Alkalinema sp. FACHB-956: one gene and its partner. Each later gene encodes a partner of the first gene's protein in a complex. Links are inferred from orthologs where the notes say so. Each region holds a gene or a part of one and is shown in the gene's direction. Other genes may lie near its edges.

Evidence for each region.
Region 2: the proteins of cdaA (region 1) and glmM are in contact, whole or in part, in a crystal structure (PDB 7OJS), measured with the Bacillus subtilis proteins. The link is inferred for Alkalinema sp. FACHB-956 from one-to-one orthologs.

What each region holds. Positions count from the first base shown.
Region 1 is NZ_JACJRC010000009.1:19,119-34,403, reverse strand. The notes cover bases 7,606-10,405. They hold cdaA (diadenylate cyclase CdaA), read left to right. Parts: upstream 7,606-8,425; coding sequence 8,426-9,385; downstream 9,386-10,405. Other genes in these bases: H6G21_RS11815 (DUF697 domain-containing protein), read left to right, coding at 9,453-10,405; lysA (diaminopimelate decarboxylase), read left to right, coding at 7,606-8,186. In the rest of the region: H6G21_RS11860 (hypothetical protein), read left to right, coding at 1-343; H6G21_RS11855 (hypothetical protein), read left to right, coding at 1,175-1,402; H6G21_RS11850 (ubiquinol-cytochrome c reductase iron-sulfur subunit), read right to left, coding at 1,465-1,911; H6G21_RS11845 (TlyA family RNA methyltransferase), read left to right, coding at 2,358-3,179; H6G21_RS11840 (ATP-dependent Clp protease ATP-binding subunit), read right to left, coding at 3,387-5,870; H6G21_RS11835 (hypothetical protein), read left to right, coding at 5,919-6,083; rimI (ribosomal protein S18-alanine N-acetyltransferase), read right to left, coding at 6,092-6,733; more of lysA, read left to right, coding at 6,813-7,605; more of H6G21_RS11815, read left to right, coding at 10,406-11,237; H6G21_RS11810 (site-specific DNA-methyltransferase), read left to right, coding at 11,294-12,022; H6G21_RS11805 (PD-(D/E)XK nuclease superfamily protein), read left to right, coding at 12,092-12,610; H6G21_RS11800 (M67 family metallopeptidase), read left to right, coding at 12,705-13,157; H6G21_RS11795 (hypothetical protein), read left to right, coding at 13,259-13,531; H6G21_RS11790 (alpha-2-macroglobulin), read right to left, coding at 13,626-15,285. UniProt on the Bacillus subtilis protein: One of 3 paralogous diadenylate cyclases (DAC) in this bacteria, catalyzing the condensation of 2 ATP molecules into cyclic di-AMP (c-di-AMP). Upon expression in E.coli leads to c-di-AMP synthesis.
Region 2 is NZ_JACJRC010000019.1:72,710-88,117, reverse strand. What follows is about bases 12,486-15,408. They hold glmM (phosphoglucosamine mutase), read left to right. Parts: upstream 12,486-13,196; coding sequence 13,197-14,621; downstream 14,622-15,408. Other genes in these bases: mutL (DNA mismatch repair endonuclease MutL), read left to right, coding at 14,704-15,408; H6G21_RS18245 (hypothetical protein), read left to right, coding at 12,594-12,893. Outside these bases: H6G21_RS18295 (tetratricopeptide repeat protein), read right to left, coding at 1-1,393; H6G21_RS18290 (MFS transporter), read right to left, coding at 1,567-2,757; H6G21_RS18285 (transglycosylase SLT domain-containing protein), read right to left, coding at 2,769-5,024; H6G21_RS18280 (molybdopterin-dependent oxidoreductase), read right to left, coding at 5,426-6,484; H6G21_RS18275 (cysteine peptidase family C39 domain-containing protein), read left to right, coding at 6,657-7,751; H6G21_RS18270 (peptidoglycan-binding domain-containing protein), read right to left, coding at 7,892-8,515; lepB (signal peptidase I), read left to right, coding at 8,923-9,576; H6G21_RS18260 (FIST N-terminal domain-containing protein), read right to left, coding at 9,695-10,915; H6G21_RS18255 (Calvin cycle protein CP12), read left to right, coding at 11,344-11,565; H6G21_RS18250 (DUF3177 family protein), read left to right, coding at 11,869-12,474. UniProt on the Bacillus subtilis protein: Catalyzes the conversion of glucosamine-6-phosphate to glucosamine-1-phosphate. Glucosamine-1-phosphate is used for cell wall biosynthesis.

The sequences.
Region 1 (15,285 bases):
ACGAGTGGGAAACATGACCCAGCAGCAGGTTGAATCCGTACTGGGGGACGCCCTAGAAATGGTGAGTTTAACGTGGGATTCCCTATCTGAAGAACATCTACCCCGACCGATCGCCACACTCTCTGATTCTGAAATCATTGCCCTAGCCCTAGCCAAAATGTCTCCCGAGCAGCATGAGCGTCTCGGCGACCTGCAAGCGAAAGGGAAAGAAGCGGGATTAACTGAATCAGAACGTTACGAATTACTGGCCTTGCTGCAAATCTATCAACTAGGGCTGCTACGCAAATCAGAAGCGATCGCAGAAGCCAAGCAACGCCAATTGCCCTTGACTTTAGAAGCATGAGTCGCTTTTCAGATGCCACCAAACGTCGCGTTAGAGCAACCGCAAAAAATCGCTGTGAATATTGCTTAAGCCATCAAGATTATCTAATGGGCTGGCTCCAAGTTGATCATATCTACCCTCTCTCAAAGGGTGGCACTGACTAATGATGAAAACCTATGCTTAGCGTGTGAGCTATGTAATCAGTATAAATGGAATCAAACAACAGCGATCGATCCACAAACGCAAATCACGATCGATTTGTTCAATCCCCGTCAGCAGTTGTGGTCTGACCATTTTACTTGGAGTCAAGATGGCACCGAAATTATCGGATTAACGGCTTGCGGACGAGTCACTGTAGAAGCCTTAAAGCTCAATAATTCCCTAGCAATTAGGGTGCGAAGCAACTGGGTCAAAGCTGGCTGGCATCCTCCCTCAAACACCCAGTAATTCTGTCCCTACCCCAAAACAGCCATAAAGCGTTGGCAAATCGTAGGTTTTGAAGGGTGCCAATTTCCCAAGCTGTTGCCAGATGCCACGTTACCAAACATCACAACCTTGCAAACAATCGCAAAATAGTTGACAGCGCCTTAGTTTACCCCTAGGCTTGTTTTTCATAGCTGAATGAAACCGTGTGCGTTAAGTCCCGATTGAATCAGCTACGACCCCAAAAATTAAGGCGCTACCCAGCGTTGTTTGCACCAACAAAGGGTAGCTAAACCCCGAGCTGATTACGGCAGCTAGGCGGTCTGACACGGATTTTAACATTCGATCGGGCCACCCTACTTGTCCTGCGCAAAAGGGTGGCTTTAATTTTTGGGATTTCCTCCCCCATCTACACCCAGGAGAAATCCCATGTTTACTGGCTTTGGCGGCACCGATCGCCCCGAAACTTCGATCGACGATTCCCGCAGACCCTTCCAAATCTACCTCCTCGGCACCCGCGAAGAGATCCAATCCACCATTAACCAACTGCAAGTGGTGCGATTCTGCGAGCGCATTCGTTGGAGTCCCCCCATCCCCGTCCTCGGTTCCGACTGGAAATACATCAGCATGATGGAGCGCGATCGGGCGACGGAGTAAGTCGATTTAAAAACCGGGATTTTTAAAAAATCCCGGTTTTTGGGCGAGGCGCGATCGATGGATTAGGTTTCGACCAAAACCTTACCCCCTTCCACTTTGACGGCATAGGTAGCAAGGGGTTTACCTGCGGGTTTCGTAGGTTCACTACCATCGGCAGCGTAGGTGGCTCCATGGCAGGGACAGACAAATTTCTGCTGGTCAGCCTTCCAATCAACGACACAGCCCTTATGGGTACAGGTGGGATTGACGGCGATGATTTTATCTTTGACCTTAACAGCCACAACAGGCTTATCACCCGCTTGACCTTTGATAAAACCCGCTTTGTCCAGATCTGCGGCTTCCCCGATCGCGATCGCATTGGTGGTAGCAGGTGGAGGCGGTAACTGGCTGGCCCCCGTGGAAGGCGTAGTGGACGCAGAGGGTTGGGACGAGCAAGCAGCGATCGCAACGGGTAATGAACTAGCAATCCAACCTAGACCCACCCAACTAACAAACTCACGACGATTCATCCAATATCTCCTCCATCTTGGAGCGCGAAGACTGGCTTTACTGTAGCTTGTCTAATTTGGGATAGACAGTTCCTTCACTGACCTTAATCGGCGTTGTTAATTTGTAATCCACCATGGGTTCAAGACCAGGGGGATCACACTGCCTACAGACTAACTGCCTCACCCCTTTGAACCAATCACTCACACAACAAAAAACAGCGATCATCACCTCTTCGAGAGTATACATTTCTCCCTCAGGGAATAGTAAACTTCAGGGAATAGTAAAGTTACATCTCTAGCATTCTCCTAGGGACTTTCTCGGCAAAGTTTTAGTTATATATCGTGTATTCACATTCACTTAGCCATTTGCCCTAACCGATCGTTGCTGCACTCTGAAGTATGTGCTCTGAACGATCCAGTCCCAACTCATGGGATGATGGATTCTCGCGTTTTATCTGTTGCAACCCATGCCCAAACAACGCCTTGATAGTCTTTTGGTCGATCGTGCCCTGTGCGAATCCCGGCAGCAGGCACAGCGCCTCATTCAGGCCGGAGAAGTCATGGTGAATCAGCAGGTTGTGGATAAGGCTGGAACAGAGGTTGATATTAATGCAACGATCGACATTAAGGCCCGCTCCCGTTTCGTCTCAAGGGGCGGTGAAAAGCTCAGCAAGGCCCTGGAACGGTTTGAAATCCCAGTGACCGATCGCGTCTGCTTGGATGGGGGAATTTCCACGGGGGGGTTCACAGACTGTCTACTGCAATTCGGTGCGCAGCAGGTCTATGGCATTGACGTGGGCTATGGACAGGTGGCCTGGAAGCTCCAGCAGGATCCTCGCGTTATTTTGCGAGAACGCACCAATCTCCGTAGCCTGACCCCTGAGGACTTATATGCCGCAGAGGCCCCCCGCCCCAATTTAGGCGTTGTGGATGTGTCTTTTATTTCGTTGGTCAAAGTTCTACCAGCCCTATGGGCCTTGCTCAGTGAGCCCCGTGAAGTGGTGCTACTGGTCAAACCACAATTTGAAGTGGGCCGAGAACGGATTGGTAAAAAAGGCGTGGTGCGCGATCCGAAGGATCAAGCCGATGCGATCGCCCAGGTTTTAGCCGCAGCCCAGGCACTCGGTTGGCAGTACTGTGGGTTGACCTACTCGCCGATTACAGGGCCAGCGGGCAACATTGAATACTTGTTGTGGCTGAGTATGCAGGGCTTGCAAGCTGCACCGGGCCTTGAAGAACTGCGGAAACTGGCCCAAACGGCGCGGGCGACCCTGACAGCGGACACTTGAGACGGGCCATTTTACTGACAACCCACTGACAACCTACCGTTGACACAAAGTTGACACAAAGTTGACACAAACTATTTCTGATAAGAACTATTCCTGACCACTAAAAAGCGGAGCTATTGCTAGCTCCGCTTTTCGTAGGAAGGTACCTAGAAGGTATCTAAATTAAGTCATTAGCAACCAAACTGTTACCCTGGGCAGGAATCTGCACTAGGAGTCCGCTCCCTGCGGTAACAATTCACGGTTGTCCTGACCTTTCAGCACTTTCACCTGACCCGCTTCATCCACATCAACGATGGCGGTATCTCCTTCACGGATCCGCGCAGAAAGAATTTCTTCTGCTAGAGAATCCTCTAAGAGGCGCATAATGGCGCGACGCAGAGGCCGTGCCCCATAGCTGGGGTTGTAACCTTCTTCGATCAGCCGATCCTTGAAGCGATCGGTGACTTCGAGGGTAATTCCCTGATCAATGAGCCGCTTGAAGACTTCCTTGAGGAGAATTTCGGCAATTTCCTTGACTTCGTCCTTCGTCAATTGACGGAAGACAATGATTTCATCCAGACGGTTTAAGAACTCTGGGCGGAAGTATTGCTTCAACTCTTCGTTCACCAGCGATCGCAGACGGTTGTACTGAGATTCGTTGGGATCCTCGGTGGAGAAGTCAAATCCGAGGGTATTGGCCCCTTTCTCAATCACCTTAGACCCGATGTTCGAAGTCATGATGATCAAGGTGTTTTTGAAGTCTACCGTACGGCCCTTGGAATCGGTCAGACGACCATCTTCCAGGATTTGCAACAGTAGGTTAAAGACATCGGGGTGGGCTTTCTCGATTTCGTCGAACAGCACGACAGTGTAAGGACGACGGCGAACCGCTTCGGTTAACTGGCCGCCCTCGTTGTAACCGACATACCCAGGAGGCGAACCCACCAACTTCGAAACCGTATGGCGCTCCATGTATTCCGACATATCCAGTCGGATCATGGCTTCTTCAGACCCGAAGAAGTAGGCTGCTAGCGCTTTAGTCAGCTCGGTTTTACCAACCCCGGTTGGCCCAGAGAAGATAAAGCTGGCGATCGGACGGTTGGGGTTTTTCAAGCCCACCCGTGCCCGACGAATGGCGCGGGAAACGGCCTTCACCGCTTCGTCTTGGCCAATCAAGCGGGTATGCAGCGTTTCTTCCATGTGCAGAAGTTTCTCGGACTCGGTTTCCGTGAGTTTGTTCACGGGAACGCCCGTCCAAGAGGCTACGATTTGGGCGATATCCTCTTCCGTCACCACGGGTGGAGGCGCTGTATCCGTAGCTGATTCGTTCTTGCGGGTTTGGCTGAGCGCTTTCAGTTGTTCGCGCACTTCCATTTCCCGATCGCGCAGTTGTCCTGCTTTGTCGAAGTCTTGGGTACGAACTGCATCGTCCTTTTCCTTCAGGACTTGACGCAGTTCCTCATCCAACTCCTTCTCAGCCGGAGTGCGTTGGTACTTCAGCAAGCGCACCCGAGATCCCGCTTCGTCGATCAAGTCGATCGCCTTATCGGGCAGGAAGCGATCGGAAATATAGCGATCGGCCAGTTTGGCAGCCGCATCCAGCGCTTCGTCGGAAATTTGCAGCTTGTGGTGCTGCTCGTACCGTTCCCGCAATCCGCGCAGAATTTCGATCGTTTCTTCAACGGTCGGCTCACCCACCATGACAGGCTGAAAACGCCGTTCCAGGGCTGCGTCCCGCTCAATGTGCTTGCGGTACTCATCCAAGGTGGTGGCACCAATACATTGCAGCTCACCCCGAGCCAAGGCAGGCTTCAGGATATTGGCGGCATCGATCGCGCCTTCCGCAGCCCCCGCCCCAATGAGGGTGTGGACTTCATCAATCACGAGGATCACATTCCCAGCGGAACGAATCTCATCCATGATTTTTTTCAGGCGCTCTTCAAATTCACCGCGATACTTGGTTCCAGCGACCAGGAGACCCACATCCAAGGTGACAACCCGCTTTTCTTCCAGGATATCGGGGACATCTTGGTTGGCAATGCGTTGGGCCAGACCTTCTGCGATCGCAGTCTTACCGACACCGGGTTCCCCAATGAGAACCGGATTATTTTTCGTTCGGCGACCCAGAATTTGGATCACCCGTTCCACTTCTTTTTGACGACCGACAACGGGATCAAGTTTGCCGTCGGCAGCAAGCTGGGTCAGATTTACCCCAAACTCGTCCAGGGTTGGGGTCTTTGTTCGACCACTTTGACCGCCCCCTGCGCCAACCTCTGCTGTTTCGCCCAGCATCCGAATCACTTGGGTGCGCACCTTGGAGAGATCAACGCCGAGGTTTTCTAAAACTCTGGCGGCGACACCCTCACCCTCCCGGATCAGCCCCAGGAGCAAGTGTTCCGTTCCGATATAGTTATGTCCAAGTTGGCGAGCTTCCTCCAGGGAGAGTTCCAGAACTCGTTTAGCCCGTGGTGTAAATGGAATCTCAACCGCGACGAAGCCGGAGCCCCGTCCGATGATTTTCTCAACTTCGATGCGAGCATCCTTAAGGTTCACACCCATGGACTTGAGAACCTTGGCGGCAACGCCTGTTCCTTCGCCGATCAAACCCAAAAGGATTTGCTCGGTACCCACAAAGTTGTGACCCAAGCGGCGAGCCTCCTCTTGGGCAAGCATGATCACCTTAATGGCTTTTTCTGTGAAGCGTTCAAACATGGCGTTTTTCCATTACCTGCTGCGTGCCGGTATGGAGATTCTAACACAGTGAATTTGGCCAGTTGTGATTTTGTAGCAGCCAAAGCCGGTCGCAATTACCGAACCCAAGGACGTGAGGGGATCAACCCTTGGAATTCTGCGCCCGATCGATTTCGCCACCGAGGGGAAATTGTGCTAGGGAATCCCACCTTTCGTCAAGGGGATTTACCTTAAAAAAATTTCTAGTGAAATGTATTAAAAGTTACATTTACCCATTGCTCACTTTCCGTAGTTGGGGTGGCCCACGATCGCTCAAATGTGGCCAAAATCGCTGAGAATTCTGGATCTTGCAATTTATTTTTCCAAAGAATTAGAGCGTCTTCCTGGTTATCGGAATAGTATTTTTTGCGCAAACCCACTTCCTGGAAGCCAAATTTTTTGTAGAGGCCGATCGCGGCGGTGTTGGAAACTCGCACCTCTAGGGTCGATCGGGTCAGCCCACGGGCCACGGCTGACTTCAGTAACGCCCATAGCAGCCGCTGCCCCAGGCCATGCCCGCGATAGTCGGGATGCACGGCCAGAATCGTGATGTGGGCTTCATCGACGATCGACCAGAGACAGCCGTATCCCACCAAAGGCGTTGCCTCGGTAGTATGAAAATCACCAGTACGGGGATCACCAGTACGGGGATCACCCACGGGGCGCAGAACCCAGAGATCGCTGTTGGGACTGTCCATTTCCCGTTGGTACTGATCGCTCGTCCAAAGTTTGCCGAAGCAGCGGCGATCGAGATCGACGATCGCGGGTAGTAATTCGGGCGTTGCTGCCTGAAGTTCTAGGGTAAGTTCTGGGGAGACATCCCGATCCAACCGTTGCTCGGCCATGGGTTCCAATCTTTTCCTACCAATAGCGTGTGCAAACGACGATACACTAGAATCCTGTGCAAAAAATTCGGACAAAGCGATGGTTGCGACTCCAATCCCTACTCAAAACACGGCACATCGTTATTTGGTGAATGCCACCTCTCCTAATCAGTCTCTCTTACCCATCACCGCGAAGGTAAATAGCAAGGATCACCTTGAGGTGGGCGGTTGTGATGTGGTGGAGTTAGCCCAGCGCTTTGGCACTTCTCTATATATTGTGGATGAGCAGACAATTCGTACCGCTTGTCAACAGTACCGCGAGGGATTTCGGCAGTATTACCCCGGCGAATCGCTCGTTCTGTTTGCATCTAAGGCTTGGAACTGTTTAGCTATCTGCGCGATCGTCGCCAGCGAAGGGTTGGGGATTGATGTGGTTTCCGGTGGTGAACTGGTGACGGCCCTGCAAGCAGGTATGGATCCGACCAAGATCTACATGCATGGCAACAACAAGTCGATCGAAGAGCTGCAACGGGCGATCGCTAGCCAAGTCACCGTCATTGTTGACAACTGGGAAGAACTGCAAACCCTGGCGAAACTATCCGAGGGGCAGTCTGTGCGTATCATGCTGCGCCTGACACCGGGGATTGAATGCCACACCCACGAGTACATCAAAACCGGACACCTAGACAGCAAGTTTGGCTTTGATCCCAACCAAGTGGAGCAGGTCTTTGAATTCGTCAGCCAGCAGCCCGGATTAAACTTTGTCGGCCTCCATGCCCATATTGGATCCCAGATTTTTGAACTGAAGCCCCACGAAGATTTGGGTGCGGTCATGGTGGGTTGGCTGTCCAAGGCCACGAAGTATGGCCTCAGCATTTCTGAACTCAACATCGGCGGTGGACTAGGCATTCGTTATACGGAGCAGGATGATCCCCCCAGCATTGATGCATGGGTGAAGACCGTTTGCGAATCCGTGGTGGCAGCCTGCCAGTCGGCAAAGATTCCCCTGCCCAAACTGTTATCGGAACCCGGTCGATCGCTGGTGGGCACCTCCTGCATCACGGCCTACACCGTTGGCGGCCAGAAGGTGATCCCCGACATTCGCACCTACCTCAGCGTCGATGGCGGTATGTCTGATAACCCCCGGCCCATTACCTACCAATCCCTCTATCGGGCCTTGATTGCGAACCGGATGTCGTCGGACTTGACGGAGACAATGACGATCGCCGGGAAGCACTGCGAATCGGGAGATGTTTTGATTAAGGATGCTCTACTCCCTAAGACAGAACAGGGAGATATCCTGATCATCATGGACACGGGTGCATACAATTACAGCATGTCCTCCAATTACAACCGCATTGCTCGTCCGGCAGCCGTCTTGGTGAACAATGGAGAGGCGAACGTGATCCTGGAGCGGGAAACTCTTGAAGATTTACTGCGTCAGGATCGACTACCGGAACGATTACGAGGCTAGTCAGTAGGCTTTTTCCTGGATGATGTGATTCACGGATGTGGGCAATCTCCCCCTCTTAAAATCATGACTTGATCGGGAAAAGAACGCTTAAGAATGGGGAAGCAGTTTGTCAGTCTACCAAGAGCCTCCAATCGAAACGATTCTGAGGAACTTCTTTCGAGCAACGTTCCTGTTGGCTGAATTGGTGACTGACACCTGTGCTCCCTATTCAAAACTTGTAGTTCGCGACTCCAGAGGCAATGGCAGATACGGTAGAGCAGTGGCTGGCAAACCATGGCTTGATGGGGTCTTTATTGATTTTTCTCTGGCAAAATCTACGGTCGCTGATTGATATTGGGCTGGTTCTCAGCTTAATTTATGTGATGCTTCTGATCATTGGCGAACGCCGTACCCTTTGGATGGTGCGGGGTTTTATCGCCTTGATGCTCGCAGCGGCCTTGAGTCGGCAACTACAACTACGGCTACTCAGTTTCGTACTCGATAACTTGGTGATTGGCTCGGCGGTTGCAATGGCCTTTATTTTGCAAGCCGAGTTTCGCCGTTTTTTGGAACTGCTAGGCCGAGGGGAATTGGCCCAACTCTTCCAGCCAATTCGGCGCACTCCCGTCAGTTCAGACAGCATCATTGACGAAATTGTCGATGCGATTAAAGATCTGTCCCAAAATCGCACCGGCGCGCTGTTAATTTTAGAAACCGATGGCACGATCGATGAACGGGATTTTTCGGTTCCGGGAGTTAAACTAGATGCGGCGGTGTCCCGCGAACTGATTCAAACTATTTTTCAAACTTCGACCTTGCTCCATGATGGTGCAATGTTCATTCGGGAATCTCGCATTATTGCAGCGGGGATTATCTTGCCGTTATCCGAGCGATCGGCCTCGCGCCAGTTAGGGACCCGCCACCGAGCCGCCATGGGCATTACCGAACGGGTGGAGAACTGCCTGTGCATTGTGGTATCGGAGGAAACGGGGTCGATTTCGGTGGCGGAACGGGGGCTCTTGAATCGGCCTTTAACCAGCACCAAACTCCGAGAGATTTTGGAGTCAAAGTTTAGTCACGTCAATGAACGGGAAGTCCCGAGGGATTTGAAGGGGGTGTGGAATCAGATTGTCGGACAGATCAAAACCACCGTTCGCCATCGGCTGAACCCACAGAAACGACTGCCCCCTGTGGAGGGTCGTGGGCGATCGCGAGATTAGTCCTGCATCTGCCCCGGATCGATTGTAAAATGCTCTATCCTGAATGCACAGCTCAGTAGGGTGACCTATGGCATTATCGTTACGCTCGTGGGTGCTAGGCGGGTTGGGTCTAGCGGCTTCCATTTGGATTTTAGATGGCATCACCGATTGGTTGGGGGAATGGGTTCCTGCGATCGTGCTCGGAAGTGGTGCTGCTTGGGCGTATCTGAGTTTTGCCAAACCCCAACGTCAATTGGTCTATCGACGCCCCGTCACAGTAGAGCGGGTCAAAACGGCGTTGGTGGAGGCGGAGGCCGTGGTGAACCAATTGGCCGCCGAGGTGAAAGAGCTGGCGATCGAGGGCAGTGCCCAACAGGTGTCGGAGTTTCGTACGCAGCTCCATGAAATTTTGGCGGAACTGAAACGGGAAGACATTCGCTTGGTGGCCATGGGGGGCAAGCGGGTTGGCAAAACCACGTTGACGCAATTGTTGCAAACCCAATGGGCGACGGACATTTCCCACAAAATTCACCTCCAGGATAGCCCAGAGCTGTTTGCCGCAGCGGAGGCTGGATTGTCCATGGAAGCGGAAGCTTGGCAGTTGGCCAAGGCGGGCGATCTGGTGCTGTTTGTAACGGAGGGTGACCTCACCGAGAGTCAGATCCAAGCGATTAAAAAGCTCACCGAAGCCCATCGCCGCACCGTGGTGGTGTTTAACAAACAAGACCAGTATTTACCCAAGGAGCAGGCGGAAATTCTGAGCAAAATTCGCGATCGGTTGCGGGGGATGGTTGCGCCGGAGGATGTGGTCAGTGTGGCGGGGCAACCTCGACCGATGAAGGTGCGCCAACACCAAGCCGATGGCTCCATTCAAGAATGGCTGGAGGAGCCGGAACCGCAAATTACGGATCTAACAACACGGTTGGAAACGATTTTGGCAACGGAGGGCCAGAAGTTAATCCTGGCCAGTTCCCTGGGCAATGTGGAAGCCCTGAAGGTGGATGCCAAAATTAAGCTCAATCAAGTGCGGCGCGATCGGGCCATGCCGATTATTGAGCGAGCACAGTGGGTGATTGCGGGAACGGCCTTTGCCAATCCCTTTCCGGCTCTGGATCTGCTGGCAACAGCCGCCATTAGCGGCCAAATGGTTGTAGAACTGAGCCATCTCTACCAGAAAAAATTCTCCCTAGAGCAGGGCAAAACGATCGCGAAAACCCTGGCGGAATTGATGGTGAAGCTGGGGATTGTGGAAGTTTCCACCCAGGCGATCGGGGTGGTGCTGAAAACCAATGCGATTACCTATGTGGCGGGGGGGGCGTTACAGGGCGTCAGTGCGGCTTATTTAACGCGCATTGCGGGACTGGCGTTGGTCAATTATTTTGAGGGGGAAGGTGAGACGACGACGATTCGCAAGGATCGCCTGCAAGATATCCTCAAGCAAGTTTTCCAGCAAAATCAACGATCGGCGTTTATCCAAGGCTTTGTCAAACAAGCGATCGATAAACTGATGGCCGACCCGCAATCCGCCAAACAACTGGCGCAACCCCTGCAACCCCTGGCTACCGCAGCTGCTGAGGTCAATCCTGTAGCCAGAATAATAGAGCGTGCAAGCGATGGCACAGTAGATAGCGCAGTGGGCAGTGCAGTAGATAGCGCAGCAGCCCCAGAGGGAACTGAGGGAACGATCGCATTGCCCAGTGCAGAGTTACAACGTGCCGAGTTGCAACCCCTCCAAGTCCGGCACCGTCTCAATCTACCCAACCAGAGTCCAACGCTCAGTCTCGATCGTGCCGATGGTTTACCGGAATCAGAACTCAGGGAAGCCGAACAACTGGCGATCGAAGAAGAAAGTTTAGAAATGATTCCCCGTTAAACAGGCTGTGAAATTCGGCAGGCTGTAAAATACAGGTGTTCTATTCTTCTTCTGCTATGGGCGCTCCGGTCACCTTTACGTTACATCAAGCGGATGCGGTGGCATGGCTGCGATCGTTGCCGGATAGTTCTGTGGATTTGGTCATTACCGATCCGCCCTATGAGTCCTTGGAAAAACATCGCAGTGTAGGGACAACCACACGACTCAAACATAGCAAAGCATCGAGTAATAACTGGTTTCAAATCTTTCCCAACCATCGCTTTACAGAATTGCTCCCAGAAATCTATCGTGTGTTGAAGAACCATCGCCATTTGTATCTATTTTGCGATGCGGAAACGATGTTCGTGATTAAGCCCATGGCAGAGCAGGTGGGATTTAAATTCTGGAAGCCGATCGTCTGGGATAAACAAAAAATTGGCATGGGATATCACTATCGATCGCGCTATGAGTTCATTTTGTTTTTTGAAAAGGGCAAACGCAAACTGAACGACTTGTCGATCGCCGATATTATCGAACACCCCCGAATTTTTCGCGGCTATCCCACGGAAAAACCGATCGAGGTCTCAGAAGTACTGGTGCGCCAAAGTACGGTACCGGGGGAGTTGGTGATTGATCCGTTTATGGGGGCTGGCAGTGTGGGTTTAGCGGCGCTGAGGCAGGCTTGCAATTTCTGGGGCAATGATATTTGTGAGGAAGCAATTCATATCACACAGCAGCGGATCACTGAGTTTTTATATCCCGTGAATTGCAGTGTGGATTTCAGTGCAGATTCAAGTCTAGATTAGCACCTAGTATTCATGCCCAGCGGCCAGGAGACTGCAAGCAGGTATTCAGACAGGAGGCGTTCAGAGATTGTGATTAAGAAACCGATGACTGGCCATGAATATGCCAATTTAATTGCAGATTATGTGTATCGGAATTTTAGCGATCGGGGGATTACGGTTTATCGAGAAGTCAATATTGGTAAATCGATCATTGGGAAGAATCGCCGACTTGATATGTTGCTGATTCGGGAAGCTTCGCAAACGGCCTTTGCGATCGAATGTAAGTTTCAGGACAGTCCCGGTACCGCCGACGAAAAAATTCCCTACGCCTTAGCCAATATGAAAGCATTGCCCATGGGGGGCTGTATTGTCTATGCGGGCAGTGGTTTTTCGGTGGGTGTCTTGCACATGTTGCAGGCGTCGGAAATTGCAGCCTATTGTTTACCAGATGCGCAAAACTTGAGTTCCAGTAAGGATACGCGGGAATTGGATCACTTGTTAGCCATGCATTTCCATTGGTGGGATGTGTTGGTGGCGGGAAAAAAACCTTGGCGATCGCGCCCGATCGAACTGGAATCGATCGAAATTAATCAAACAGAATTACTTTAAACAGAATTACTTTAAACAGAATGCTTCAAACGAACAAGCGAATAGACGATCGTCGGTAATGGCAATCTTGCAGTCTTCAGCACGAGAGAACGCTATGCTACAAATCTCCCAAAACTACATCTATCAACTCACAGATTGGTTAGAACAAGCCTATCCCCAGGAAGGTTGTGGGTTATTGCTAGGAAAAAGACAGCAAGATTGTACGATCGTGGTTGAGCTTTACCCGACGGAAAATGGCTGGAACGCAGCAGTAGCAGAATTAATTGGCGCAGGAACTGGAAAGACCGATCGCTATTGGATCGATTCCGCAGTCATGTTTCAAGCGATGAAGAAAGCCCGATCGCGACAGTTAGAGATTGTTGGTGTTTACCATTCCCATCCTGATCATCCTGCCATTCCATCGGAGTGCGATCGGCGATTAGCTTGGGCAGACTATTCCTACGTGATTGCCTCCGTCAGTCAAGGCAATGTGACCGATCTCCAGTGCTGGAAGCTGAATGGGCAGCACCAGTTTGAACCAGAGGTGATCCAAATCACTCGATCGTGAAGAATCTCCCGCATAGTATCTGAAAGGGACAGATCAAGTCTTGGTCACTTGAATTCAGACTGCATCCGTACCCCAACACAGTACCCTAGAAAATCCTAACCATGGAACTACAACTTACAAAAGAAGAATTGAAAGAAGTCCAAACCATTGCCGCTAGCTGTAATCAATCCGTTGAAAGTCTCTGCGATCGCTTGGAAAAGCTCACTTGGCGCGATGGATTATTGGAATTTAGAATGCTATCTGGATATGAAATGCCGCTTTGGATCAGTCAGCTCCAACACTTGAGCCAGAAGGTCAATACAAGACTTGAACAGGAAGGGATTCCCCTAGGCCCAAGTTTGGCAGCCTATCAGGCCTGGAAGAATCGTGCTTGATAGGCCACCATGGGATGGCGATCGATAAAACTATCCCAATTCAGCTATCCCAATTAAGTTATCCCAATTCAGCTATCCCGATTAAGCGTTCCAATTAAGACCCCTGAATTTGCAAAGTGGCCGTGGCCGATCGTCCGAATTCCTCCGGCGCGTACTGTAGATGCACCTCTGAACCCGGATAGGTAAAGGTTCCCGGTGTGACCGATCGCGCGAGATAATGCAGCGTGTAAACCCCCGCCTCAAAATGACTGCCATAGGCCATGATGCGATCGCGATAAATCGTTTGATAGTTGATCTGCCAACTATCGGACTGAGCCGCAAAGTAGGGCGTAGAAGTGCGGAACTCAGTATCAACCGCTTCAAAGCCTGCGGGTAAGGGATCGGTAATCACAACATGATCGATCGGGTGATCGGTCGTGATTTGCAATTCAATATCAAATACCTGACCCGAGTTGACCACTAGGGGTTGCTCAGTTGCAGCCAGTCCCATTGTACCGATCGTGGTGGATTGGTTGGCGGGATGAATCGATCGTAGGACACTTAAGCCATTGAAGCGACCGGGGGGATTGCCCTGGGGCCGATAGCGATAGGCTGCAAGGTAATGCAAGGTGCCTGTCCCCGATTTTTCCAGTTGCACCGTTTGCCGTCCGCGCGGCAGCTCTGCCATGGGAATGGTGCGATCGACGCTGGGGGTTTCGTAGCCTTGGAACTTGTGCGCCAGGAGCGTTTGGTTATTTAACGCTGCCGTGGCTGTAAAGTTCGGTGGGGTGGGTAACAGTTGGCTATAGTCCACCAAGGCTGTTAACGCTTGGGCATTGTAGTAAGTGCAGCCCCAGGTTCCCTGCCGCCGCAGTGCCAACAGACTCGAAACGAGTTTATTTAACAGTTCCGGCGAAGCCTTACGGGTAATGAATAAGCGGGTGGCCTCCGCCTGAGCCGTTGTGGGTGAACTGAACCACCACCAGCGTCGAGGTAGATTGACCGCCGCCGATCGACCTGTTTCGTAGACGGTTTCCTGGATCTTAGTCGCTAGCGTTTTTGATTCCGTTTGCCAATCGGGGAACTGTGATAAATAGCGGGCTAGTTTGATGCGATCGATTAAGTCAAACTGTTCCCGTCGATCGTACAAATCGCCTAGGAAATCCTTACGTTTCTCCCCCAGTGCCGCCAACCCAATCAAGGCACGTAACCGTACCTGATCCTTACAGCGTTGTCCGGAACAGAATTGATACTGTCCTGGATTAGTTAAGGTCTTTTGTAAATAGCCTTGTAGTCGGCTAATCATCTCAGCATTGACGGGTAATTTTGCCTCGATCGCCTGTCCTAGCGCTTCCGCTACATAGGGCGAGACAAAGGGATCGGACGTGGCATCGCCGGGGAAGGTTGCAAATCCGCCATCGGAGCGCTGAAGTTTAGTCAAGCGTTCCAAAGCTTGGGCCGCATGGTTCGACGGATTAAATCCCTCAAAGCTTTGACCGTAGGTTCGACTGAGCACCTGCAAACTAGCCGCGATCGATAATTGGCTGGCGGCAGGTTCCAACAGGGGGAACTCCCGATCTTCCAAGGCTTGGCGAGCGGGTTCCTTGAGTTCCGGAATCAGCGTACTGGCGAGGGCAATCTCAAGACCGCCCACATTCGGCGCGACATTACCGTCGATTTGTAGGGGAATGGCCGCCCGTTGCTCCGTGGCTCCCGTTTCCACCACCTGTTCCGTCATCTCTAACGGCTTCACCAGCAACGGCAACTCAAAGGCA
Region 2 (15,408 bases), on another replicon or contig:
ACGACAGTTGCTGGAGTTCCTGGAGAATTTGACGGTGGAGCGCCAAATTATTTTGTTTAAAAGCCAGTTGGGCGGCGAGTTGGAATTGATCTTTTGCGGTGGCGCGATCGCCCAATTGCGTTAGGGCACGGCCTTGGTTGGCATAGGCAAGGGCATCGTTGGGGGCTAGCCGACTGGCCTGTTGATAGTCCGCGAGGGCCACTTCGTAGCGTGCCTGCCGAAAGTGGGCATTGCCGCGATTAATCCAAGCGGGTAAATAGGTGGGTTCGAGCTGTAAGGTTTGGGTGTAGTCGTCGATTTCCGCTTGAAAATTTTGATGTTGACCCTGGGCCAGTCCTCGACAATAGTAAGCTTCTGCCAGACCGGGGTCGAGTTGAATGGTTTGATTGAACGATGCGATTGCGCCATGATGATTGCCTTGAGCCGCTTGGGTAATTCCTAGATTTAAATAAACCATTGCATTATCTGCGTCGATCGTGATCGCTTGGTTGTAATCTTGCAGGGCTTCATTCCAGTTTCTGAGATAGTGATAAGCCAATCCGCGATTAAAATAGAGTGCTGCCGATTGCGGTTGATGGATGAGCCCTTGGGTGTAATCAGCGATCGCGGCAGAGAGATCTCCCGATTTGGCGTAGAGGTTGCCTCGACAGAGATATGCTTCCGCGAAGGTGGGGCTGAGAGTCAAAGCGGCGGTGTAGTCCTGGAAGGCTTTGGCGGTGTCGCGGCGATGTTCGTAGAGTTTTCCGCGCTCTAGGTGGGCGGGGGCGAGGTTGTTTTGCAGGGTAAGGGCTTGGTCGAAATCGGTGAGAGCTTTGCTAAATTCGCGCATATCCCGATAAACACGACCGCGATTGTAATAGGCAACAGCAAATTGATTGTTGAGGAGAATGGCTTGGTTGAAATCGAGTAACGCCCGTTGTAAATCGCCTACGCTGGCATAGGCACGGCCTCGGTTTACGTAAGCAATATCAAAGTTGGGATCGCAGACGATCGCTTGGCTGAGGTCAGCGATCGCCGTATCAAATTCGCCTAGGTCAGAATGGACAAGGCCCCGATCACTATAGGCATCGGCGTAGTTGGGGTTATGGCGAATGGCCTCGGTTTGGGCCGCGATCGCATCGTGGAATCGGCCTAATTTGTAGTAGGCAATGCCTAGACCCCGGTGGGCGAAGGCGGGTTCGTCACCGATTTGTAGGACATGGGTAAAATCAGCGATCGCGTCGTCGTAGCGGCCTAGGTCGCAGTAGGCGGAACCTCGGGTGAGATAGATTTGGCTGTTGGGTGGTTGATGGGCGATCGTCTCTGAGAGGAGCGTAATGGCGCGATCGTAGGCTCCGGCAGCGATGTGTTCAAGGGCTTCTGTCCGAATTGCGTCTAAAGATAGATCAGCCATACCGTTCAACCATGCAAATGTCTCTCAACCATCCTACCCAAATCGGCGATCGTTCGGCATGACGGACTCTCCCTCCGTGAGCTGGCCTGTTCTTGCCTGTAGCTCAGCCCCATAACTCAGCCCCATAACTCAGCCCCATAACTCAGCCCCGTCATCTTATTATGGCTCCCCGCTCATGATTCTGCCGATCCAAGATTCCGCCGATCGCGGGTTAACAGAATGCAAAATCCTGCCCCCGCAAAAGCCAGAATACTCCCGATCGCGTTGATTTCCGTCGGGAAACTACCTATCTGTGCGAGGAGGAAGTTAAATAAGCTATCGGCAGCGGAACGACCTGCAAAATAGAGGCCAACCCCCAATCCCGCTTTGGCGACAGGTACTTGGGCCAGTGCAAAGGGAATCGCTCCGTTTAACAGCACCCCGAACACACAGCCCAATGCAATCACAGACAACACCTGTATACCCAAGTAGGGAATGAGTAAACCTGCAATCCACAGGGGAATAGTTGCTAGCGCCAATACCATCGATCGACGATTTCCCCATCGAGAAGCCAAATAGCCCGTAGGTAAAACGCTGATCAGTTGAGTCAACGTGAAGAGATTTAACAGAAACACACTATCAGGACTGGGTTGAATCACCCTGCGCATTCCCACCGTCCCCAATCCCAAACCCAACCCTACAGCTACAAGGAGCCCTAAGCGTTTGTAGGACATCGATCGATGGCTGGAGCCCGCGATCTCCGCTGGATTCACCTGGGTTTCTGGCTGGGCTTGATTCAGCACAAAGGCGGTGAGGAGCAACGACAGGGACCCCAAGCCAAAGGCTCCCAATGGCCCCAAATTCAGCAAAATCTTGCGATAGGCTGGCAATGTGAAGAGTCCTGAAATGAGCCCTGCTAAGGTTAGAATACTAGCTGCCTGGGGGAGTCCACTGGTCATCGCATACTGCCCCAGTAACCCCAACACAGGGCTGCGAAAAATCGCCATCGCGATCGCCCAAGCCAACAACCCGATCGGTACTAGCCATTGCAATACCGTCGTAGCACTGCCTAAAAACGCCCAAGCGGGAATCGCAATGAAGCACACCGCTGCGGCAATCATGCCCAGAAACACAAAGGGAAACCGAACGCCCAACCAGGTTCTTTGCCGATCGGATAAACTTCCCATCAGCGGTTCCAACCCGATCGCCAGGAAATTTTCAAAGGCTAGTAAATAGAGTCCAACAATTTTCGGTAAACCAACCTGTTCCAGTAGGTTGGGAACATACAGGTTATAAATCACCCAAGTTAGCGTAATGGCTCCCTGCACAGCGGCAAGGCCAAACACGGATTTCCAGGCAACGAGCGACGATCGGGACAATGCCACACCTCACTTCTCTAAAATAATTCACGGGGATGGTTCGGTGAAACTTGTGCAACCTTTTGGGCAATGGTGGGGTTATACAATCGTAAATAGTTCCAGTAATTCTCAAAGACGGACTTCACATAGCCCTTCGTCTCTGCGTAGGGAATCGCTTCCACAAATTCATCAGCATCCTGGGTCTTACTTTTCGCTAGCCAGCCTCCCACCGCACCGGGGCCTGCGTTATAACTCGCGACTGCCAACATGGAATTCCCGGAATATTCCTGGTGGGTGTAGTTCAGATACCAAGTGCCTAGCTTGATGTTGTCCTCCGGTCGATCGAGTTTGTATTCCTTTAACTTGATTTGGCTGGCGATGTAACTGGCCGTCTCGGGCATGACCTGCATTAACCCCGTTGCACCCACCGACGATTTAATCTGCGGCTCAAAGCGGGATTCCTGGCGGATTAGGGCCGTGACTAACATCGGGTTCAGTTGCCGTTGCCGCGACCAAGACTCGATCTGCGCCATGTAGGGGAAGGGATAGAGCGCTTGCCAATAGCTGGCATCTTTCCGCAAAGTGGCCACCTGTTGCCGATCGTTGGCGGCTTCCCGATCGTTCAAGTTGGATATCATAAACATTCCATCCAGGTTATCGCCCACGCCCAGACGCATCACTCCATCGGTAAACTGTTCCGCCACGCTGGGCTGTTGCCGGTTTTGGAATTCCACTTGCCAATAGCTCCAAGCGTCCCGATCGAAGCCCAGGTGGTGCAGTTCCCGGAGCGTGTCTGACCCCGCTGGCAGGGAATCGCGCACCTTTGGCCGCACGATCGCCGGTTGTAACTGACGTACGTTATCGAAATCGCCCACATCCCAACCCAGCCGCGACGCCGATCGCCAAGCGTAATAGGATTCCGGATGCAGTTTAATCACGGCTTGGTAATGATTGGATGCCTGCTGGCTTTGGCCGGATTGTTGCGCCCATTTCCCGCCCCAAAAGCCCGCCTTGGCCGCGATCGGGCTCGTGGGGTTGTCCTTCAAAATGGCTTCGATCCACTGCTGCGCCGCAGGAAGTTTGCCGCCTTTGGCTTGGTCTTGGGCAATTTTCCAGCGCAGTTCGGCAGCAGCTTCACTATTGGAATGCTGTTGCAGGAGCAATTGCCGCAGTTGACTGGCGGATTGGAGACTGTTGAGTTTCTCCAAGGCATCGGCCTTACTGGCGATCGCCTCTGGGGTTTTATCTGGATAATGGCCAATCACTTGATCGAGATAGGCGATCGCGTCCTGGGGTTTTTCCGCCAGTTGGGCCAGTCGGGTCAGTGCCAGTCCCGCTTCGGGCGTCTTGGGGTATTTCTGCACAACGGCTTGATAGCGTTGCTGACTGCCCGATTGTCCGGTCAAATGCAAGCCCCGTGCAGCCCGGTAAGCCGTTAAAGCCGTTTCCGGGGCGCGGGCATAGGCCGCAGCGGCGAGGTCGTATTTCTGATTTTCCCAGAGGCCAAAGGCGATCGCGGCCCAATCCTCCGGTTTCAGTTGTTTACTATAGGTTTGCAGGAATTTTTCCGTCCGGCTGGCGTAGTCCCGCGTTTCGTAGTCGTACTTGGCGAGATGCAACTGCATGGGAAACAGTTTGGGGCTGTCCTGTTTGGGGTTCTCCTGTAACCGCAGTTTGGCAATGTCGATCGCGCGGGGATGGCTGGGAAATTGGGCGATCGCCTGATTCCAATGTTGTTCGCCAGATTTTCCGAGAATTTTACCTAAGTTAAACAGGGCTTCCGCCGCCGCCGGATCTTTGGGAAATTGTTGCAGGATGGATTGATAGGCCGCGATCGCCGGTTCTTTCTGCCCAGCCGCTTCCTGGGCGCGACCCTGCTGCAAAAGGACGGAGGCAGCCATGGGACGGTAGTGGGTTTCTAGATCTTTCAGGAGGTCGATCGCGGCTTGGGCTTGCCCCGCTTCGAGGGCCGTATGGGCGAGGAGGTAGCGGGCACGGTTGCGATCGAGGGAGGGTTGAGCGGCGTTGGCAAATTTTTGGAGTGCTTCGGTGCGTTGCGGGGAGGGTCGATTGGTGATCAGCGGGCTGACTGCACTGGGTGCACCAATGGCGTTGCTAGAACCTGAATGACTGCCGTTGGGGAAAGGACTGGTGATCCCCATGAATTGAAAACGACCATTCGGATCCGTTTTGACGGTTGTAGAAACCAGGGCACCCACTCCAAAGGAGGCAATCCCCAGCCCGACGATGATGGTTCCGACTAATTTGCGCTGCGGCCACTCCTTCCAGTCCATTGCCGTGCTCCTCTGCTGCCATGCTTGGATGCCATTACCTTAGGACTCTCTTATAACAGACTTTTGGCAGATTTTGAGAGGAAAAGTTAGGGACGAGGGGGTGGAATCCTCTGCTAACGATCGAAGGGACGATCGAAGCGCGGAGCAGTCGTAAATTTTCGGTTTTGAGTAATGGATCATTCTGACATCAGAATAAATTGAATTCAAAGTAAAGTTGCAACAATCTCAATGATTAATTTTGCTATGTTTAGATGAGACTTTAATGTACTCAAAATAGTGCTAGTGAAGGCATTAATTAGAATAAATTCATGATTAATACCGGAATACTAGAGGATCGCTTAAATGAACTTCAGATAATCAATCTGGCGACCAATTGGCGACCAATTGGCGACTAATCGGAATTATGCAAGTGTGACATCGATTTTTAAAATACCGGGTCTACCTTGCTTTTTATCCGATCGGGTAATCTCTTGCATTTCCCGCCCCGACTGCGCCCGTGCCAGAACGGTATATTTCCCCGGACGATCGGGTAACCAACGGTAACGCCACAATGTCCATTCATGGGGAGAACTGGGCTGATTGTGTTCTGCAACTTGCCAGGTTTGACCGTTATCGACACTGACTTGGACTTGGGTAATGGGCGTCGATCGATCGAGGGCCACTCCCGCCAGCAAAATGCCATCGCGCCAATGATTCGTTAGGTTCGTTAGCTCGTCTTTAAACGTCACGCTGTGATGGCCATTCCACACCCGCTGCTCCTGTACTTGCCGCAGCAACGCATGGGTCGGAATTTCCGCCGTATTCGACCAGCCTTGATTTTCCCAATAGCCCGTTTCTGGCTTCGCGATCGCCTTAATGCCCACCAGCCATTTCGGTTGCTTCTGGCCAAAGTGGCCCGGAATGATAATGCGCAACGGAAAGCCATGCTCCTTGGTCAACGGTTCGCCATTCATGCGATGCACCAACCGCACCTCAGGCCGCAGCAACTCCGCCACAGGCAACGTGGTTTCGTACCAGTCATTGCCCCGCATTTTGAACTCCACCGCCTCCGGTTGCACGCCCGCTTTTTCCAAAAACGGTAGCAGCGGTGTCCCCGTCCACCGGGCATTGCCGATCAAGTTACCCCCCGCCGGATTGCCAATGCATTCCATCGTGAGATAGAACTCTTCCTGGGGTGCGTTTAAAATATCGTCAAATTTCAACGTCAAGGGTTGCTTGACCGCTCCATCAATTTTGAGTTCCCAGTTTTCCAACTTCACCTGGGAGGGCAGTGCATAGGATTGCACATAAAACTCACCGATCGGGGTAATCAGATGATCCGGTAAGGGCATTTTGGGATCAAGCAAATCCATTAAAAAGAGCGGATCAATGCTTTGGGATTGACAGCCCGTGAGCAAGCTCGCTCCAATCAAGCCCCCAGAAGTTTGTAAAAGTTGTTGAAGAAATTGACGCCGTTGCACAGGAGATACCGATCGATGGATTCACCTCATTCAGAATAGCAAGTTCACCAGATAGCAGCAGGTTTCGTTGAGATCGATCGAGAGCCGCAAACCAAAGGATGTCATCTCCTATGGGCAACTGGGGAACTCTCAGGCTAAGACAGGAATGGTGCAAATCTAGGAAAAAGAGTTCATGCTGTGGATTGTTCCGGCCACGCTAGCGTTGGGAGCCGTATTTTTTTATGGGGGCACGCGCCTCGGCCAGTTGATGTTGCGTCGTGGGGCAACGGCTAACGACTTGCTCAAGGGACAGGAATGGCAAACCTGGATCATTATTCTGATCTATGGGTTGTTGCTATTTCTGGCAGTGAATTTGCCGCAGATGCAATTTTTCCCGTTGGATTGGCGCGTGGTGGGAATGCGGATTACTTGGCTGATGATCCGAGTTTTGTTAATCGGAGCCTGTGGCTTTGCGATCGCCATTAGCTGGAAAACCGCACGGGTCCAATTGGGCGCGATCGTTGCTGTGAGCTTAATCGGCTTAATCAGTTTTACCGTGGTGGAATCCTACTACCTGTCACCGATCTATGGCGAACTGAAAAACAACCTGCGGCCCAATCAGGTTTTTAAGCAAACCTCTGCCAGTAGCTGTGCTCCCTCTGCCTTGGCCACCTTGCTGCAACGCTGGGGGATGACCCAAGCCACGGAATCCAAAGTGGCGCAACTGGCCGGAACCAGTCGTATGGGAACGTCCAATCCGCAGGTGATCAAAGCCGCCCAAGGCTTTGGGCTAACGGGATTGGAAGTCACCCAAGCCACCTGGGAGCAGCTCTGGAAGATTAATCGCCCCGGTTTGTTATCCGTCTGGCTAGGGGCAGGGTGGCGCAGATTACCCCATGCCGTTGCCCTGATGGCAATGGATCAGGATCATGTCGTTGTTGCCGATCCCGCCCAAGGCCGCTATTACAGTTGGACGCAGGAGGAACTCCAATCGCGCTGGCGACAGGAGTATGTCCCCATCTTTCGGCCCAATGAAGTTGTACTAACCCAGTCCCAGATCGATCGCTCTCTGAAGAAACTAGGATTTAGCCCCGATGCTGACGGCATTCGCAGCTTCCAAAGCACCGTCAAACTCAAAGCAACAGGACTGGCGGATCCTTTAACCGTCCTACTCCTCACCGGACGTTTTCTGAACAATGACACGCCGACCCTAGCCATTGACCAATTTGAGCAGAATACCATTCAGCGCATGGGATGTAGCGCCGATCCGTCAACCTGTCCCTGGTAAGCCGATCGCTGTGCTGGAAAAAAGTAGAGAATTTACGTAAATTCTTGCAAAATCCCCCTTTTCCTTGACGTAGCCTCTCCGAAGGAGATAGGGGGATTGAGAGGGATCGCGATGGATTGCAATCACAAGTTGATTGGGTTCTAGGGAATCGCTTGAATCACTTCTTTAACAAAATCGTCGGTGAGAATATCCCCGTTTTGGTAGCGGCGCTTGATGCTGGACAGCGCTGCCAGTTTTGTTACTGCGTCATTGGGAGCCACGGCTGGGGGTGTGGTCGATCCGCCGGTTGTGGGTTTCCCAGCCAACTTTCTGGCTTCGTCATTCAGTTGCCGTTGAATCGCTGGGGTGGCAATTCCAGTGATGGGTAAACCCTTGGCTTTTTGGTATTCCTTGACGCCCTGGAAGGTTTGGATCCCGTAATAGCCCGTTAGCGGTAAGTCACTTTTTTTCAGGACTAGTTTCAAGTTGTTTTGTAAGTTGCGGACTATGCCATCCACCTGCGTCAAGAGATCCGCACTGAACTTACCATCGGCGGTCAGTTGCCGATCGCGCTGGAATTGATAGATCGCCGATCGGGTATAGGCATCCAGAACCTTGATACTCCGCATGGAATTATTGGCAGTAATGCTGCCGCCCCCTAAGGCCGCCGCATCAAAGGCATTTTGCTCATTGCCAATGCCAAACAGACCGCGAGGCCCCATGGGATAGCCTAAGCCGTCTAGATTATCGCGAAGTCTTGTGAGCTGGTCTGCGGTAAAAGTCATCGTTTCTTCCCTAATTTCCTATGGCTTAAAAGTAGATACAGTAATGACGATGGTGAGAGGACGACTAGAGACGATCGGAAGTCTCCCAGGAGATCCTCTGTGAGGGCTAACTACCCACCCAATTCTTGTGACTCCTGATTTACGTACCATTTTGCAACGCAGTTTCTGGGATGGGCCGAGAAACTCAGAAAATCTTCGCAACCGTAAATTTTGTTCACCCTCGATCGACGGTCTTTTTCGCGGAATATTCGGCAAGGCACGGGATAATGGCAGATGATTGAATTCTTCTGATATAGATTGTGGCTGTTGGTAAGTTGACTGTTTGGCTTCAGTGGCTTCAGTCTGGCGATCTAGAAGCGGCAGAAACCCCAGACTCAGAAATCCGACAGTAGTTGTTAGGTTGAACTATGGCGAATAACCCCAATTCATCCAATTCAGACCGGACTGACCGTTGGAAGTCCGTTTGGGAAAATATTCAGATTGTCGTGATCGCGCTGATTGTGGCGTTATTGGTTCGCACCTTTATTGCAGAACCGCGATTCATTCCCTCCGATTCCATGGTGCCAACCTTGTTGACCGACGATCGCTTGATTGTTGAGAAGGTTTCCTATTGGTTCCATCCCCCTCAAACTGGGGATATTGTGGTCTTTAGTGCCCCCGAACCCTTACAGCGCCAGGGCTATGGTAAAGATCAAGCCCTGATCAAACGCATCATCGGCCAACCGGGCAATCGCGTGGGCGTTTATCAAGGCAAAGTGTCGATCGATGGTCAGCCGATCGCGGAACCCTACATTGCTGAACCTCCCGCCTATAACTGTCCGAGTCAAGTTCCCTTAGTTCCGCGCGGCCAGGATTTTTGTTCCTTCTTATTTTCCAAAGGACTGAAGGAAGGCGAGAGTTTCCAAGTGCCAGACAACTATTACTTCGTCATGGGGGATAACCGTAATAACAGCAACGATTCCCATGCCTGGGGATTTTTGCCCCGGCAGAACATTATCGGGCGAGCTTGGGTGCGCTTTTTCCCCTTCAATCGGCTGGGGGACATTTACAGCAGCAAGTAGAGGGGGTGGGAGAGTGGATGGGTGGGAAAGTAGATGGGTGGCAACCTCTACTGTGCGAACCCTGGCTTCCTACCTGGTTTTCTACCTGGCTTCCTATCTGCCTTCCTAGAAGAATGGCTTACTTCTCCCGAAAAATTCCGAATACCGAAGTGAAACCGTGCAGATAGCTGGTCGTACCAACGGGGCCAATTTCGCCGTTGCAGAAGAAGCCCCCGATCGGGACATGGTCCACATAGCGGCTGAACAGTTGAGAATCAAAGTTCGGCTCACCGTAGAGGGATTCCCCGCGTCCCAGACAGGCAAACATCAGTGCTCCCTGCGCCTTGGAATGGTTCATGGCGTTGAGTTGATACTTGCGCAGGAGGGTTTCTAGGTCTTCTTCCGAGGTGGCCGCATCCCGTAGATGGAACTGGATGCGCTGACCGGGGCGAATCCGATCGCCGATCGCCAATGCGCCCTCACGGGGATCAAATCCCAGCAGGTTGCGAATCAAAAAGTCGCCGGACTCTAAACACTGCTTAAATTCCGTTTGCGCCACCCCCACAAACAGGGCCGACTGCGCTAAAACTTTGTCTTCCTCACTGAGGGTTTGGATCAAATCCCGCAACATTTCCAGGGGACTACCTTGAATCGTGCTATTCTCTGCCTCAGATTCCATTTTGAGGATAATGTTGCGCTCGCTTTCTACCACACAGTAGGGCTGACCGATCGGACGACAGCCCTGGGCCACGATCGTATCAATCACAATATTGCCCGTCAGTGCGATCCCCACCAGACCACTGCGGTGGAAGCGATCGACACAAAAGAGGCCACTGCTGCCATTGGTAATGCCTGAACTCGCAATGCCACCCACCTTGGGCGATTGGGGAAATGCATAGTCTAATCCCGCTAAGAAATCGTTAATCCCCGTCGAAAACGGATCCGCGAGTAGGACAAACTGCGGCTGCGCTGCCTCCGGTAAACCCACTAACTCAGCCCAGGCACTGGGCGCGCTGTCCAAGTCTGGCAAGGTTTCCATGCTGATGTAAAAGGGGTGAACCTCGACTCCTGGTAAGCTCCCGAGGATCAAGCTAATCGCCACCTCATCTTCCACTTCCCGCACCGTGCCACGGCTGTTGATGCCAATAATGCCACTCCCGTTGCATCCGATCACTGGGACGTTGGGCAGTTGGGGCTGAAGCAGCGGCAAAATCCGAGCGTACTCGCTGGTAAAGGCCGATGAAACAAACAAGAAACCGACATCTGCCGGCACGCCTAGCTGGGCTTGGGCTTGTTCAACAACTTCAGCGATCGCCGCTTCCAGTGAAGGGCGAGTTGACAAGGCACTAGACCATTTCATAGCGCGAACATTCGTTTCCACTCTCAGCAGATCCCTCAGCAGATTCCATGGGCTTGAATGTACCCACCCTAACATGACCGCTGGAGAGAATTCGATTCCTGAGGGGAAGATTACCGTTCTTTAAAAACATTCTGAAGGGCGTTGAGCTAGGGTCAGAATGCTCAAGCCTAGGGGATAACCCAACCCCATGAACCGAGGCTTGCCTTGCTGCGGGAATGAAGCAAGTTACAATAGGGGCAGGTTCAGTCAAGGCGTTCCACAGATTTTGTTTAATCACCCAGTTTAACCGCTGTGAATGCTGAACAACTATGGAGCGAGTTCCTTCTGCTGTCCCTACTCTCTCCCAATGATTTACCTCGGTGATCGTCCGCGATCGTCGAAAATACCATTGTCGAAGCCAACTTTATAGAAGAGTGACGGAAAAAACTATGAGCGACATTCAACAACAAATTGAGCAAGAGCGCGATAATGCTCGCACGGTCTGTGATGTCAGTGGCGCGAATTCCAAAGAATGTGCCGCCGCTTGGGATGCGGTTGAAGAACTGCAAGCTGAAGCTTCTCACCAGCGCCAAGTCAAACCTCAAACCACGTTTGAAAAGTACTGTGATGAAAATCCGGAAGCCGCAGAATGCCGGATTTACGAGGACTAAGGGACTCGTTCCCTCGGAAAAGATCCTCTAAACTTAGCAGCGCCCATGGGTTCTACATTTTTGTTTGTTAAATCCGTGGGTGCTGTCTATTGTATCGATAGATCATTTCTAAGGGGTCTGTGTTTCTAAGGGGTCTGTGTTTCTAAGGGGTCTGTGATCGGTCGCGAGGTTGCCCCTTGGTTCAGCGATCGATAAGTAATTTTGAAGGCTCGCCTAGAAGCGTTCAGCAGAATTTGCTTGCCTGCTCCCTCCCTCGCCTTGGGATGGTGTTATCGTAGGGAGTTGATATCACGTCGGTAGATTATGGCACCTTGGGTTACTTCACTGATCTGGATGGACTATCGCCTTGCTGTCTTGTTTGCAGTGGTGATTCCATTAGTTTTGTTGATTGGGGCATTCATCCAACAAGCGGATGCGATTCAGCGTCTGATGGTGATCTATTGGCGAGTGGCGAGCCTCTTGCTGATTAGTACCTATTTACTCATTGGCGTGATCCCTCTAGGCTTCATTTCGGGCTGGTTTGCACGCATTTTGATCCCCATTTCGCTGTGGTTTTGGGTGGATTTGAATGATGAAGTGCGGGATCAGCCCAACAATGTCTTGAAGTTAGGATTTACGGCTTGGCGATGGGCTGTGTCGGTTTACTGCCTGGTAGGTGCAGTCTTGCAATTGCCTGTTGTACAATGTGCGTTCATGTCCAGCGACGCGATTGTGGCAGGCTCAGTCGGGCAGTCTCTCTGTCTTGCATGGCTGCAACCGCCGATCGCCTACAAAGCTCTGCTCCATCCCACCACACGGGAATGGTTTTTGGGTATTCTGGGCTTAATTGGTTTAGGGATTTACGTTGTTTATCTCGGGTATTTTATTTTCTTTCGACTTAACAAGCGGAAACGCTCGGCGATTGGTTAGCTCAACCCATTGGGGTAGCTCAGCTAAGGCGTCATAGCATCTTCACAAATTGAGTTTTTAGGGCTATTAGAATCTTTCCCGCTGTGATTGATTTTTAGGCACACTAGAAAGGAATCGGCATGACAGCTTCTATCGCACGTCGCCTGGAGCAGTACACAGTTAAGCGTCCAGGAGAAGTTTTGCTAGTCAGCGTAGATCTGAATGGTCAACCAGACCAAATTGCGATCTTTAAAGGGTTTTCCAGCTCGTTGATGTGTCCGACTGCCTTCGATCCCGATGTTCCTATCATTTCGGATGATACGCGAATTCACAAGATCGATCGGTTGGAAAGTCCTTACAATCCCAAAGCGCCACGTTATATCGCGCAGGGGTTGTCTTGGGATGTCTTTGAAGCGGTGATGGCGGAAGCTGGCGTGTAGACCAGCAAATTGTTTTACTGAGCCAATAACCCCTGGGGATAGCATCTCCGGGGGTTTTCGATCGAGGGAGTAGGTTTTTCACCGGAGCCGTGCCCCTAAAACGCCACAATTCGTTGCTTTGATGATAATTACTAGGATTGGTCATTGTGGGCCATGGAATCGTGTTAGTTAAAGTGCAGAGAGTAAAAGCTGATCCCCGATCGACCTAAGCTTAATCCAAATCAGCTTGACAAAGTGAAAATCTCAGCCTAAACAAGTTCTGGGTCTGTATTCTGAGTCCGTATCAGTGAGGAGTTAAAGAGTATGGTTGCGTCCTTGAATCAGCGGGAAAGTCAGTCTTGGGGCATGGTGCGTTTGCCAGACGGCGCATTGTTTGGAACCGATGGTATTCGCGGCAAGGCGGGTGAACTGCTGACGGCTCCTTTGGCGATGCAGGTGGGCTACTGGGCCGGTCAAGTCCTGCGGGATGTGGCTGGGGATCATGCCCCGATCGTCCTCGGGCGGGACTCGCGCAACTCCAGTGATATGTTAGCGACGGCGCTCTCGGCAGGGTTAACTTCAGCGGGCTTGGATGTCTGGGACTTGGGGATGTGCCCAACCCCGGTGGTGGCTCACTCGACCCAGGGCACCGGGGCGATCGGTGGGGTGATGATTTCCGCCAGCCACAATCCCCCGGAGGACAATGGCATTAAGTTTTTTGGGGCTTCCGGCAGTAAGTTGGCTCCAGAATTGCAGCAAACCGTGGAAGCAGCGCTGCGGGGGCGGCTATGTCACATAGAAACAACGCCGCATCAGTGGGGCCAGCATTCCTATCGCCCTGAGCTGGTCGATCGCTATCTGCAAGATCTCCAAATGCCGCTCCTCAATCAAGCGCACCATCCTCTGACAGGCTTGAAAATTGTGCTGGATTTGGCCTGGGGCGCTGCCACTCGAACCGCCGCGATCGCCTTTCGGCAACTGGGAGCGGAGGTCATTTGTCTCCATGAACAGCCGGATGGGAATCGCATTAATGTCAATTGCGGTTCGACCCATTTGGCCACGCTACGGGAAGCCGTCCAACAACATCAAGCTTGTGTGGGCTTTGCCTTTGATGGGGATGCCGATCGGGTGTTGGCGGTGGATGGCCAGGGGCGCACGGTGGATGGGGATTACATTCTCTACCTCTGGGGCAAGGATCTGATGGCGTTGGGGCAATTGCCAGACCAGACGATCGTGGCAACGGTGATGTCCAACCTAGGCTTTGAGCGAGCTTGGCAAAAACTGGGTGGCCAGTTGATTCGGGCAGCGGTGGGTGATCAGTATGTCCATGCGGAAATGGTGAAAACGGGAGCGATGCTGGGCGGGGAGCAATCCGGCCATATCCTGTGTCCCCACTACGGGGTGAGCGGCGATGGACTGATGACGGCTTTGCATTTAGCTAGCTTGATCCAGCAATCGGGGGGTACTTTGGCGGATTTGATCGACACCAGTTTCCAGACCTATCCCCAGGTGCTGCGCAATGTGCGGGTGGAAAATCGCGATCGCCGGTTAAATTGGCAGGATTGCGAACCGGTGCAGACCGCGATCGCTAAAGCTGAGGCGGCCATGGGCGATCGGGGTCGGATTTTAGTGCGGGCTTCGGGGACGGAGCCGGTGATCCGGGTGATGGTAGAAGCGGAAACGGTGGATCTAGTCGAGTCCTGGACGACTTACCTGGTGGCTGCGGTGGAAACTCACCTGGCAGATTAGTTCGCTGGATAACCCCGCCGAATTAACCAGTCAAAAACGCCAATCCCTTCTAGACTGGGGATATGGGCGCTGTGATTCGGCTGTGATTCGATCGTTACCATCCGATGTGATTAACCTGATTGCCGCTGGGGAAGTGATTGATTCCCTGGCGGCGGTGGTGCGGGAATTGGCGGAAAATGCCATCGATGCGGGGGCGACGCGGATTACGATTACGCTCTGGCCGGAACAATGGCGGGTGCGGGTGGCGGACAATGGGCGGGGTATGGCCTTGGCGGATTTGCAGCAAGCCGCTGCGCCCCACAGTACTAGCAAAATTCACGATCGGGATGACTTAGGCCAGATCCAAACCCTCGGATTTCGGGGGGAGGCGCTCCATAGTTTGGCCCAGTTGTCCCGCTTGGAAATTCTCAGTTGCCCAGCAGAGACGAATCAAGACACCAGTCAAGGTCATCGGGTGCTGTACGATGGGCTGGGGCAGGTGCAGCAGGGGGAGGCGATCGCGATCGCTCCGGGAACGATCGTGACGATCGAGGATTTATTTGGTAATTGGCCCGCTCGTCGTCAAAGTTTACCGATTCTCAGCCAACAGCTCCGCACGATTCAACAAACGATTTATCACATTGCCCTTAGCCATCCGCACATCACTTGGCAAGTGTATCAAGGCGATCGGGAATGGATCACGTTGTGGAGCGGTAAGAATTTTCAAACGATGCTACCGCAAATTCTGCCGCAAATTCGTCCAGAGGATCTGCGCTATACTTGCCAACAGATTACCGAGTTGCCCGAA